3 regions of the Nesiotobacter zosterae genome follow, and region 1 is predicted to be linked to each of the others. Evidence: riboswitches for the same ligand, from Rfam matches in the RefSeq annotation. Region 1 holds a riboswitch; each other region holds the start of a gene.

Region 1 (3,271 bases):
CTGGTGGTTACGCGCTGTACTCCCAAAAAGATGACCTGATGACGCTCATCGAGCCAACGGTCACTGATGGGGGATCTGACTCGGCCCAACCAGCGCCTGCCGAAGAGCCGGAGGAACCTGCCTCCAACAAGAACACCGACCGTCTTCTCAATGATGACGGCTCTCAGGTCTCACCAGACGCGCGGGCTGTGTCGACGCAGCGAGTCACTTCCGTGAGCCGGGATGTTACCAATCCGGGCTCTGGTGCTGAGGCAACGCCGCCGCCAAGTCAACCAGTGACGCCACCAGACATTCCATCGCCAGATGAGGTGGATGCGGTACCGGTGACCACCAACTCTGTGCGCCCTGCAGAAAGCTTGACAGCTGAAGCCGAGCAAACAGCGGTTGCGCAACAGGGCATCCTTTATGAAGAAGCGGCCAATCCGGGCGAGTCAGGGACCGCGTCTCGGGGCAACGTCATGTGGTCGCTGGATCGGGGCGACAGCGCTGGCAGGATCGTCAAGGCTGTTGCGGTTATGCCAGATCGCAATGTGACCATTACCATGTCGATCAAGCCGAATGCAGACAACTCTTTGCCTGCAAGTCACTTGCTTGAGTTGAGATTCGATCTGCCACGAGACTTCGCCGGGCAGGGCATTGCCGAGGTGCCGGGCATTATCATGAAACCGACCGAGCAGGCCCGGGGCGAACCTCTGGCCGGTGCTGCGGTCAAGGTATCCGACAACTTCTTCTGGATCGCGCTTTCTGATGCCGAGGCTGATCGGGTGACGAACATGAAGCGTCTTGAAGAGCGTGAGTGGATCGACATTCCATTGCTCTACAACAACGGCAAGCGCGCCATTCTGACCTTTGAAAAAGGTGTTTCCGGCAATCGTGTGATTTCACAAGCGCTTGAAAGCTGGAACTAGCTCGCGAAAAATTATATTCTAAAACAAGGCGTTGGAGAGGTTCTCCAGCGCCTTTTTCTTTTTCTGCTGCGTATTTCGCTGCAGCTGCCCTTGAAAATGCCGGGGGAATCTATAGGTTCTTGCGTATCCGAGGGGTGCTCCTTGTTTGGAGCTGAGATGGTACTGCCGAACCCTTAGAACCTGATCCGGGTAATACCGGCGAAGGGACTGGAACCTGAGCCTCTTTATTCCCGGGTCTCCGTAGCTGACGTGCATGTAGGTGCACAGAAGGGAGATCCACATGATCCAATCTTGTAGCATTGCCAGTTGCTGTGGCCATGTCCGAACGCGTTGTTTCCGGGCAGTGGTTTCGCATCGCGGTGCCACATCTTGCGCGAGGACGCGCTGATGTGGCTGGTGTCCAGAGCCTTGCGTATCCTCGCGGGTATCGCGGTTTTTGTTGCATTTTGGGAAGCGGTGGTTCGGGTTTTTGCCCTGCCATCCTTCATGCTGCCATCTCCTATAGCTGTGTATGAAGCATTCACTCAGCAGTGGTCGTTTCTGCTGTACCACGCGTCGATCACCGCAGGTGAAACGGTACTCGGTTTCATCTTCGGTGTTTCAGCGGGCGTTCTGCTGGCGTTGATCATGAGTTCCTCAGAGATCATGCGCCGGTTTCTGTTGCCTCCCATCACCGCAACGCAGTCTTTGCCTGTGTTCGCCATCGCGCCGCTTTTGGTGCTGTGGTTTGGTTTTGGGCTCGCGTCAAAAGTGGTCATGGCAGTTATTGTCATTTTCTTCTCGGTTACATCCACGTTCCATGACGGCTTGCGGCGAACTGATCCGGCTCTGCTGGATTTGGGGCGGCTCTACCGCCTGAACAGGTGGCAGCGTTTGCGATACATCCGCATTCCCGCTGCGCTACCAGCTCTGGCGTCCGGTATCCGTATTGCCGCCGTCTTTGCGCCCATTGGCGCAGTGGTGGGGGAGTGGGTTGGAGCCAAGGGAGGCCTTGCCTTCATCATGCTCCAGTCCAACGCGCGCATGCAAACAGACACCATGTTCGCAGCGCTCATCCTACTTGCCATCATGGTTCTTATCCTGCGCGGTCTCGTCGAGCTGGCGGTCGTGCGCCTTATTCCCTGGCAACAGGAAAAAACTTGAGAAAGGCTCTGCCCATGAAGCGTTTCATCGCTTTGTTCATTGCCGCCATGCTGGCGGGTAGTATTCAGGTGCAAGCGAAGGAAAAGCTCACCGTCTTGATGGACTGGTTCGCCAACCCGGACCATGCTCCCTTGGCTGTGGCGCAAACCCGCGGCTTCTTCGAGGCGCATGGTCTGGAAGTGGAGTTGATTGAACCCGCTGATCCAGCCATGCCACCCAAGCTGGTTGCTGCGGGTCAGGGGGACATCGCCATCTCTTATCAGCCTGTTCTGCATGCACAGATCGACGAGGGCATGCCGCTGTCGCGTATCGGGACGTTGGTGGCAACACCGCTCAACACCTTGATTGTGTTGAAGGATGGCCCCATCAAGACACTTGAAGACCTCAAGGGCAAGCGGGTTGGCTACTCCGTTTCCGGCTTTGAAGACGCAATGCTTGGCGCCATGCTGAAGCAGGCTGGGTTGACCATCGAAGACATCGAGTTGATCAACGTGAACTTCTCCTTGTCTCCAAGTCTTCTGGCCGGACAGGTGGATGCCATCATTGGGGGATATCGGAATTTCGAGCTGAACCAGCTTGAAATCAAAGGGTCTGCCGGTCTCGCCTTCTATCCGGAGGAGAACGGAGTTCCGGCCTATGACGAGTTGATCCTCGTCGCGCACAAGGACAAGGTGGATGACCCGCGCTATGCCAAATTCATGGCCGCGCTGGAAGATGCAACCGTGTACCTGATCAATCACCCGCAGGATTCTTGGCAGGCATTTTTGGAGCTTTACCCAAATCTGGATGATGAGCTGAATCGCCGGGCTTGGGGCGATACGTTGCCGCGCTTTGCCAAACGTCCTGCAGCGCTGGATGAGGGGCGCTACGAACGCTTTGCCAACTTCATGCTGGAGGCTGGTTTGATCAAGACCGCGCCGCCGGTTGAAAGCTATACAGCGGTTATTCGCTAAAAGAAAAAGCCCCGGTCGCTCAGCGGTCCGGGGCTTCTTAACCTGGTTGTGTGCTGGAAGATTATCCAGCGAGCAGAGACTGTTGCTGCTCTTGAGCCTGTTGGGCAGATTGCATGACCGCCTTTTGAACTTTCTCAAAAGCCCGGACCTCAATCTGGCGCACGCGCTCGCGGCTGACCCCAAACTCCTCGGAGAGTTCTTCAAGCGTCAACGGCGATTCTGAGAGCCTGCGTGCCTCAAAGATACGGCGCTCACGGTCGTTGAGAA
Region 2 (3,271 bases), on a different contig from region 1:
CTTCACCCCAAAGGGAGCATAAAGGCGGTCCCACAATTCTTGACCACCACCATACTCGATCCAGGTGTTGTGCTCTTCAGGTGTCAAGCCAAATGGCACGGTGGTGAAAAACACGGAAGCTGGCATCTTGCCTTGCCAGTAAAAGGAAGCGGAATGCCCCATTTGGGCCACGCCACCAGAAACCGCATCGAACACTTCGAAGGCAGGCACGAGTTCTCCCGCCGCATACAAACGGACGCGCATACGACCATTACTCATGGTGTTGATGCGGTCACATACCCGCTGAGCAGAAAGACCAGGCCCCGGCAGGCCCTTCGGCCATGAAGTCACCATCTTCCACTCGATCACCGCCGCGTTTTGCTCTTGCGCCAATGCAGGCGCAGCCAGCGCCGTTCCGGCTACGGCCCCCGCTCCTACCAGACTGAAAGTCTGGCGGCGCGTCATACCGTTTTTGTTGTATTCTTCAGTCATCTCTCGGACCTTCTACCAAAACTTATAGAAGTGGTGCACAGGGCCATGCCCTTCGCCAATTTCAAGTGTGTCCGCCATCTCAATCGCACCGCTTATGTAGGCTTTCGCCGCTTCAACAGCCGGGCTCAGCGCTTTTCCCTTGGCCATTTCCGCCGCAATTGCAGCGGACAGGGTGCAGCCTGTGCCATGGGTGTTTTCGGTGGCAAAACGTGGAGCTCGAAGCCATTTAGACTGCTCTGCGGAAAAAAACAAATCCGAGGCTTCATTATCGTTACCGTGACCACCTTTCAGAAGCACGGTTTTCGCGCCCATTTTCAGAAGGGCCGCCGCCTGCCGTTCCATATCCTCGGCATTTTGGGCCGGATCATCACCCAAGAGGAAAGCAGCCTCCAGAAGATTGGGTGTGATGATGCTCGCACGCGGAAACAGAAGCTCTGTCAAATTGGTACGCGCTTCCGGTTGGAGCAGAACGTCACCGGATGTCGCAACCATGACAGGGTCGAGCACCACCTTCTTGCAGTCGTACTGATCAAGCTTGCGGGCAATCTCCGCGATGATGTCCGGCTGCGACAACATACCGATCTTGATTGCCTTCACGTCCAAATCCGACAGAACGGCATCCAGCTGCGCGCCAACAAAGGCGGCTGGCACGGAATGAATACCGGTCACACCCTTGGTGTTTTGTGCGGTAAGGGCAGTCAGAACACTGGCACCATAGACACCGAGAGCGGAGAATGCCTTCAAATCCGCTTGAATACCGGCGCCGCCGCCTGAATCCGATCCAGCAATAGTCAAAGCGATTGCAGTCATTGGTCCCCTCAAATCTCCTCGGTGTGTTCTTGTTCTAATCTTAGCACTTGCTCAAACTGATCCCACTCCAATGTGTAGAGGGTATCAAGCAGCGCTGGAGTGAAGCTCCCCGGCCCTGTGCTTGCCTTGTGTGCAATCTCCCCGGCGACAGCAAAGACTGCGGCCGCACTCAAGGTGGCCAGCAAATGATCCTCCTCAACGGCGCAGCACGCGGCCACAAGAGCCGCCATGGAGCAGCCCATTGCGGTAACGCGGGTCATCACCTCAGCCCCATTTCGAAGGCCCAGTTGGGTGCCCTGCCGGGAAATCCTATCAACGGCCCCCGTGCAAAGCACCACGGTTTGCAACGGCAAGGTCAGGCCCGCCTTTAAGGTCTCCAGTTCACCTTCGTTGGCTTTGAGCACGCTTGGCCCCTGAGCCAACTGCGACATCGCATAGTCCGCACGGAATGGAGATCGGTCGACCTTTACAGGATCGAGCACCCAGGGGATGCCCTTCTCTGTTGCAACAGCGGTAGCTGCCGCCATGCTGTCGCGTCGTCCCGCGTCAAGCGTCCCAAGATTGACGAGAAGCGCATCGGCAGACCCAGCAAAGGTCTCCACTTCTTCCCGCGCAATGGTCATGGAAGGTATCGCGCCAGCTGCTAGCAGCACGTTGGCCGTCAACTCCTGTGCCACAACATTGGTCAAGCAATGTACCCTTGGCACATGCTGGCGCACGCGCGCAAACACATCCCAAATGTTCTTTGAGTGAAAGTCAGTCATCGTGTCCACCTCCGAAGGAATGGCCTGAGGCGGCAAGGCAATATCGTCATCCCAATTCCCTCCGCCGGTACAAGCCGGATCAGGTTCAAGGAGTTGGTCCAAAGACCTCTCAGCCACCGCGGCACCCCCATGAGACTGTTTATCGGCCTAACAAAAACAACGTAGGAACACAATGCAAAATGAAAACGTGCTAAAAGCTGCTCACAGAACTCGGTCGAAGCCTCTGGTATGGCTTGCGTTTCAAAAGGGAACACGCTCAGATGTGCGCTGACTCGTGAACAACGCGACGTGGGGAGCAAGAGGACTTCAGAATGACACCGTTCTTCGTGATGATTAAGTGCAAGCTTGGTGAGACCTACCGGGTTGCCAACGAAATCGCAGATGCAGAAATCGCTTCGGAGGTTTACTCCACATCAGGTGACTTCGACCTGATGGTGAAGTTTTACATTGAAGATGGCGAGGACATTGGTCACTTCGTCAGCGAGAAGGTCCATCAGTTCGAAGGCATTCAAGACACCAAGACAATCATCACCTTCAAGGCATTCTAAGCAAGAGACCGGCACAGGCCGGTCTTTTTCATCAGGACTTGGAAGGAGTGGACGCGCGCCCCGGCCTGGTGCGCTCGAAACCCAACTTCCGTTCTCGGTAAATGACGAATATGCCTGCCGAGATCACAATAGCTGAACCGACAAGCACCTCCGGTGTTGGAACTTCAGCAAAAATCAAAAAACCGAACACGATCGCCCAGACCATATTGATGTAGTCGAAAGGCGCCACGGTTGAGGCATCGGCAAAACGATAGCTTTGTGTAAGCAGCAACTGCCCAATGCCGCCAAACACGCCTACACCGACGAGAAACAGCATATCCAGCCAGGAAGGCATGACCCAGGCAACATCAGGGTAGACCCAACCCAACGGCAGCGTGAGGAACGACATCCCCGTTGAAGCCATGGTGAACCAAAACACGATGGTCGACGTGCGTTCTGTCTCACAAAGCTTGCGAACGGTAATCATCGCAACAGCACCAAAAAACGCCGCCCCGAACGCGAGTAGGACGCCAAGGTTCTGACTGAAGGTATCACCCGAGCCCTGCCCCATATGCGGCAACACGGTGATAATAACTCCGACAAAACCAACGGCCACCGCGCTCCAACGGAAGATGCGAACCGTTTCTTTCAACACCAAGGCAGCCAGCACAACAACAATAAGCGGCGCAGCAAAGCCAA
Region 3 (3,271 bases), on a different contig from region 1:
CTCGCAAGAATGCAAAACGCGGCAGCCGGATCGAGTGGGAGCACATCGTGCCCGCTTCCCGGTTTGGCAAGGACCGGGTCTGTTGGAGCGAAGGGCATGAGGCCTGCGTCACTTCAAAGGGCAAGACCTACAAGGGGCGTCGATGCTGTGGCAAAGTGGATGCTGAGTTCCGAGCCATGGAAGCCGACCTTCACAATCTTGTCCCCGCTGTTGGCGAATTGAACGGAGATCGTTCCAACTTCCGCATCTCTTCTTTGGAAGGCGAGCCACGCGCTTATGGCGCTTGTGACTTCGAGATAGATTTCACGGCTAAGGTCATGGAGCCCCAAGAGGGGATAAGAGGGGACATCGCCCGAGCTTACCTTTATATGAATGCGACCTACAACATGCCGCTGACCGATGAGGAGCGCGACATGTACCTGAACTGGAATGAGATGGATCCGCCCTCCGATTGGGAGCTTGAACGCAACCAACGTATCCTTTTTATTCAAAACAACGCAAATCCGCTCATCGCGCCGGGTTCCTGATTTCGCAAGGCTTCGGTAACCATTCCTAGAGTGTTTTTGGGTTAGCTCGTGTCATGGCAAATCCTGCAGATAACACCGACCAACTGCTGATCATCGCGCAACCGGACCTGAACGCCGGGATTGATGATTGGCTTGATCATCTGGGGTCAGAACGGCGGCTTTCAGAGAACACACTGGAAGCCTATGAGCGCGACGTTCGCCAATTCCTGCGGTTTTTGACGGATCATTTGGGCGGCGCGCCTGCCATCAACGACCTCAAGGACTTGAGACCGGCCGATTTCCGTGGCTTTCTGGCCCGCCGTCGCCAAACCGGGGCGCAGACCCGCACTCTGGCGCGCGGCCTTGCAGGTGTACGCTCATTCCTCTCATTCTTGGAGCGCCGGGGCGAGGTCAATGCTGCCGGAGCAGCGGCTGTCCGCACCCCGCGTCTGCCCCGCAGCCTGCCGAAACCCATCAACGTGGAAGACGCAAAAACGATTGTCAGCAAGGACTTAGCCTTTGAAGACACCCCTTGGGTGGAAGCGCGCAATGCCGCCGTCTTCACGCTGCTTTATGGATGCGGGCTTCGTATTTCTGAGGCCCTTTCCCTGACACCGGCAACAGCACCAAAGCCGAGCGACAAGTCCATTCGCATTCGCGGCAAGGGCGGCAAGGAGCGGCTCGTTCCTGTTCTGCCCGTAATTGTTGAGGCAATCGAAGACTACAAGGCTCAGTGCCCGCACACTCTGGAGCCAACGGGACCGTTGTTCGTTGGCGTGCGCGGCGGCAAGCTGAACCCGCGCGCGATCCAGCTCGCCATGCAGAAAATCCGCGGCGCTCTTGGCCTGCCGGACACGGCGACGCCCCATGCCTTGCGCCACTCCTTCGCAACGCATCTGCTTTCTGGCGGCGGCGACCTGCGCTCCATTCAGGAATTGCTTGGCCACGCCAGCCTTTCAACCACGCAGATTTATACGGAAGTCAACAGCGCTCGCTTGCTTGATGCATATGACAAGGCGCATCCACGTCGGTAATCCTCACCTTTCGGGCTGAAGCCCGTTGAATTTCCGGGGTTTCACACCTAGTCTATTCCCTGTGAACCGGGGTGCCCGAAAGGGCTGAGATTAGACCCGTATGACCTGATCTGGATAATGCCAGCGAAGGGAGCGATCACAAACTTAGGCGGCAAACACGCTTGAGCCCTCTTCTTTCTCGCTCTCCTCGCTCACAAAGGAAGTATCGATGAACCTGATCGAGAGCGCTTGTGAGACCCTCACCAAAATTCGACAGACCAGCCCGCTGGTCCACAACATGACCAATATTGTGGTGGCTAACACCACTGCGAACGCTTTGCTCGCCATTGGCGCTTCCCCTGCGATGGTTGATGGCCCTGAGGAAGCTCCTGAACTGGCTTCGGTAGCAGGCGCGCTGGTTGTAAATGTGGGTACCGTGACCCCCGCGCAGGCAGAAGCCATGAAGCTGGCCTGTGCCGCTGCGCAAAAAGCTGGCCGCCCCTGGGTGCTGGATCCTGTGGCTGTTGGCGCACTGACGTTCCGCACCAACCTTGCCAAAGAGCTGCTGGCCTTCAAGCCTACCGTCATTCGGGGTAACGCCTCCGAGATCATGGCATTAGCCGGCGAAGGTTCAGGCGGAAAAGGCGTTGACAGCACCGACAGCTCCGAGGCGGCGCTGGTTGCGGCCAAAACACTGGCCAGAACGAGCGGGGCCGTGGTCGCGGTCTCCGGACCAACCGACTACACCACTGACGGAGAACGTACTCTGACCGTGAAAAATGGCCACGAGCTCATGCCGTTCGTGACGGGTCTCGGCTGTACTGCAACCGCCCTGACCGGTGCTGCGGTTGCCGTGGCAGAAGACAAGCTGGAGGCCGCGGCGCATGCGCTGCTGTTCCTGGGTCTAGCTAGCGAAACTGCCGCTCAAGACACGGCAGGGCCTGCCAGCCTCCAGGTCGACATCATCAATCAGCTTTATCACCTGACGCCTGAGCAAGTGAAGGAAGCCGGCAAACTGGATAGTCTCTGATGCCCCAAATTGACCTTTCCGTCTATCTCATCATTGGCCCTCAGGACTGCCCCGGACAAGATCCGGTGGCCGTGGTGGAGGCGGCAGTGAACAATGGAACGACGCTGGTGCAGCTTCGTGACAAAACTGGCTCTACTCGTGAGCAAGTTGACCTTGCGCGGCGCATGATGGCTGTTCTGGAGCCAAAGGGCATCCCACTCATTGTAAATGATCGGGTCGATGTTGCTCTGGCGGTAGATGCGCCCGGCGTTCATGTGGGCCAGAGTGACATGAGTGCTGCCGATGCGCGCCGTCTGATTGGCCCCGAGAAGGTCTTGGGCCTTTCCGTTTCAAGTCAAACAGATCTTGATGCCGCTGATCCGGCAATTCTGCAGTATCTTGGCATCGGCGCTTGCTATCCAACCGGCTCCAAGGCCGACGCCGATGATGTTGGAATCAAGTCTTTCGGTGCGCTCACCGCGCAAAGCAGCCTTCCTGTGGTGGGAATCGGCGGAATCAACCACAGCAATGCCGAGGAAGTAATCGCCCATGGCGCGGCAGGAGTTGCTGTGATTTCGGCGATATGCGGGGATCATATGCCAGGAAAAGCGTCCGCTGACTTGGCAAAACTGGTATTTCAGGCAAAACAGCGTTACGCTTGATCAGCACAACTGTATAGGGGCCGCCCACGACCCTAGATGTGCAAGGGGAGCATGACATGATTGGCCTTACGCTTATTTTGA

The links. Region 1 has a riboswitch for thiamine pyrophosphate ahead of Q3Y58_RS17665 (ABC transporter permease). Riboswitches for the same ligand answer to the same signal wherever they lie in the genome.
Region 2: linked by a shared signal. The riboswitch ahead of Q3Y58_RS11090 (hydroxyethylthiazole kinase) and the one ahead of Q3Y58_RS17665 (ABC transporter permease) in region 1 are both predicted to bind thiamine pyrophosphate.
Region 3: linked by a shared signal. The riboswitch ahead of thiM (hydroxyethylthiazole kinase) and the one ahead of Q3Y58_RS17665 (ABC transporter permease) in region 1 are both predicted to bind thiamine pyrophosphate.

The regions. Positions count from the first base shown of each region.
Region 1 is NZ_JAWXVZ010000014.1:31,423-34,693, reverse strand. Features, by position in the region: gene Q3Y58_RS17670 (hypothetical protein) at 1-908, shown strand, start outside; TPP riboswitch at 1,029-1,133, shown strand; gene Q3Y58_RS17665 (ABC transporter permease) at 1,296-2,051, shown strand; gene Q3Y58_RS17660 (ABC transporter substrate-binding protein) at 2,066-3,004, shown strand; gene rpoH (RNA polymerase sigma factor RpoH) at 3,066-3,271, opposite strand, start outside.
Region 2 is NZ_JAWXVZ010000006.1:250,122-253,392, reverse strand. Features, by position in the region: gene Q3Y58_RS11100 (TRAP transporter substrate-binding protein) at 1-471, opposite strand, end outside; gene thiD (bifunctional hydroxymethylpyrimidine kinase/phosphomethylpyrimidine kinase) at 484-1,281, opposite strand; gene Q3Y58_RS11090 (hydroxyethylthiazole kinase) at 1,290-2,045, opposite strand; TPP riboswitch at 2,085-2,184, opposite strand; gene Q3Y58_RS11085 (Lrp/AsnC ligand binding domain-containing protein) at 2,357-2,593, shown strand; gene Q3Y58_RS11080 (DMT family transporter) at 2,625-3,271, opposite strand, start outside.
Region 3 is NZ_JAWXVZ010000001.1:177,347-180,617, reverse strand. Features, by position in the region: gene Q3Y58_RS00850 (endonuclease) at 1-527, shown strand, start outside; gene Q3Y58_RS00845 (tyrosine recombinase XerC) at 581-1,540, shown strand; TPP riboswitch at 1,598-1,687, shown strand; gene thiM (hydroxyethylthiazole kinase) at 1,749-2,549, shown strand; gene thiE (thiamine phosphate synthase) at 2,549-3,190, shown strand; gene Q3Y58_RS00830 (hypothetical protein) at 3,247-3,271, shown strand, end outside.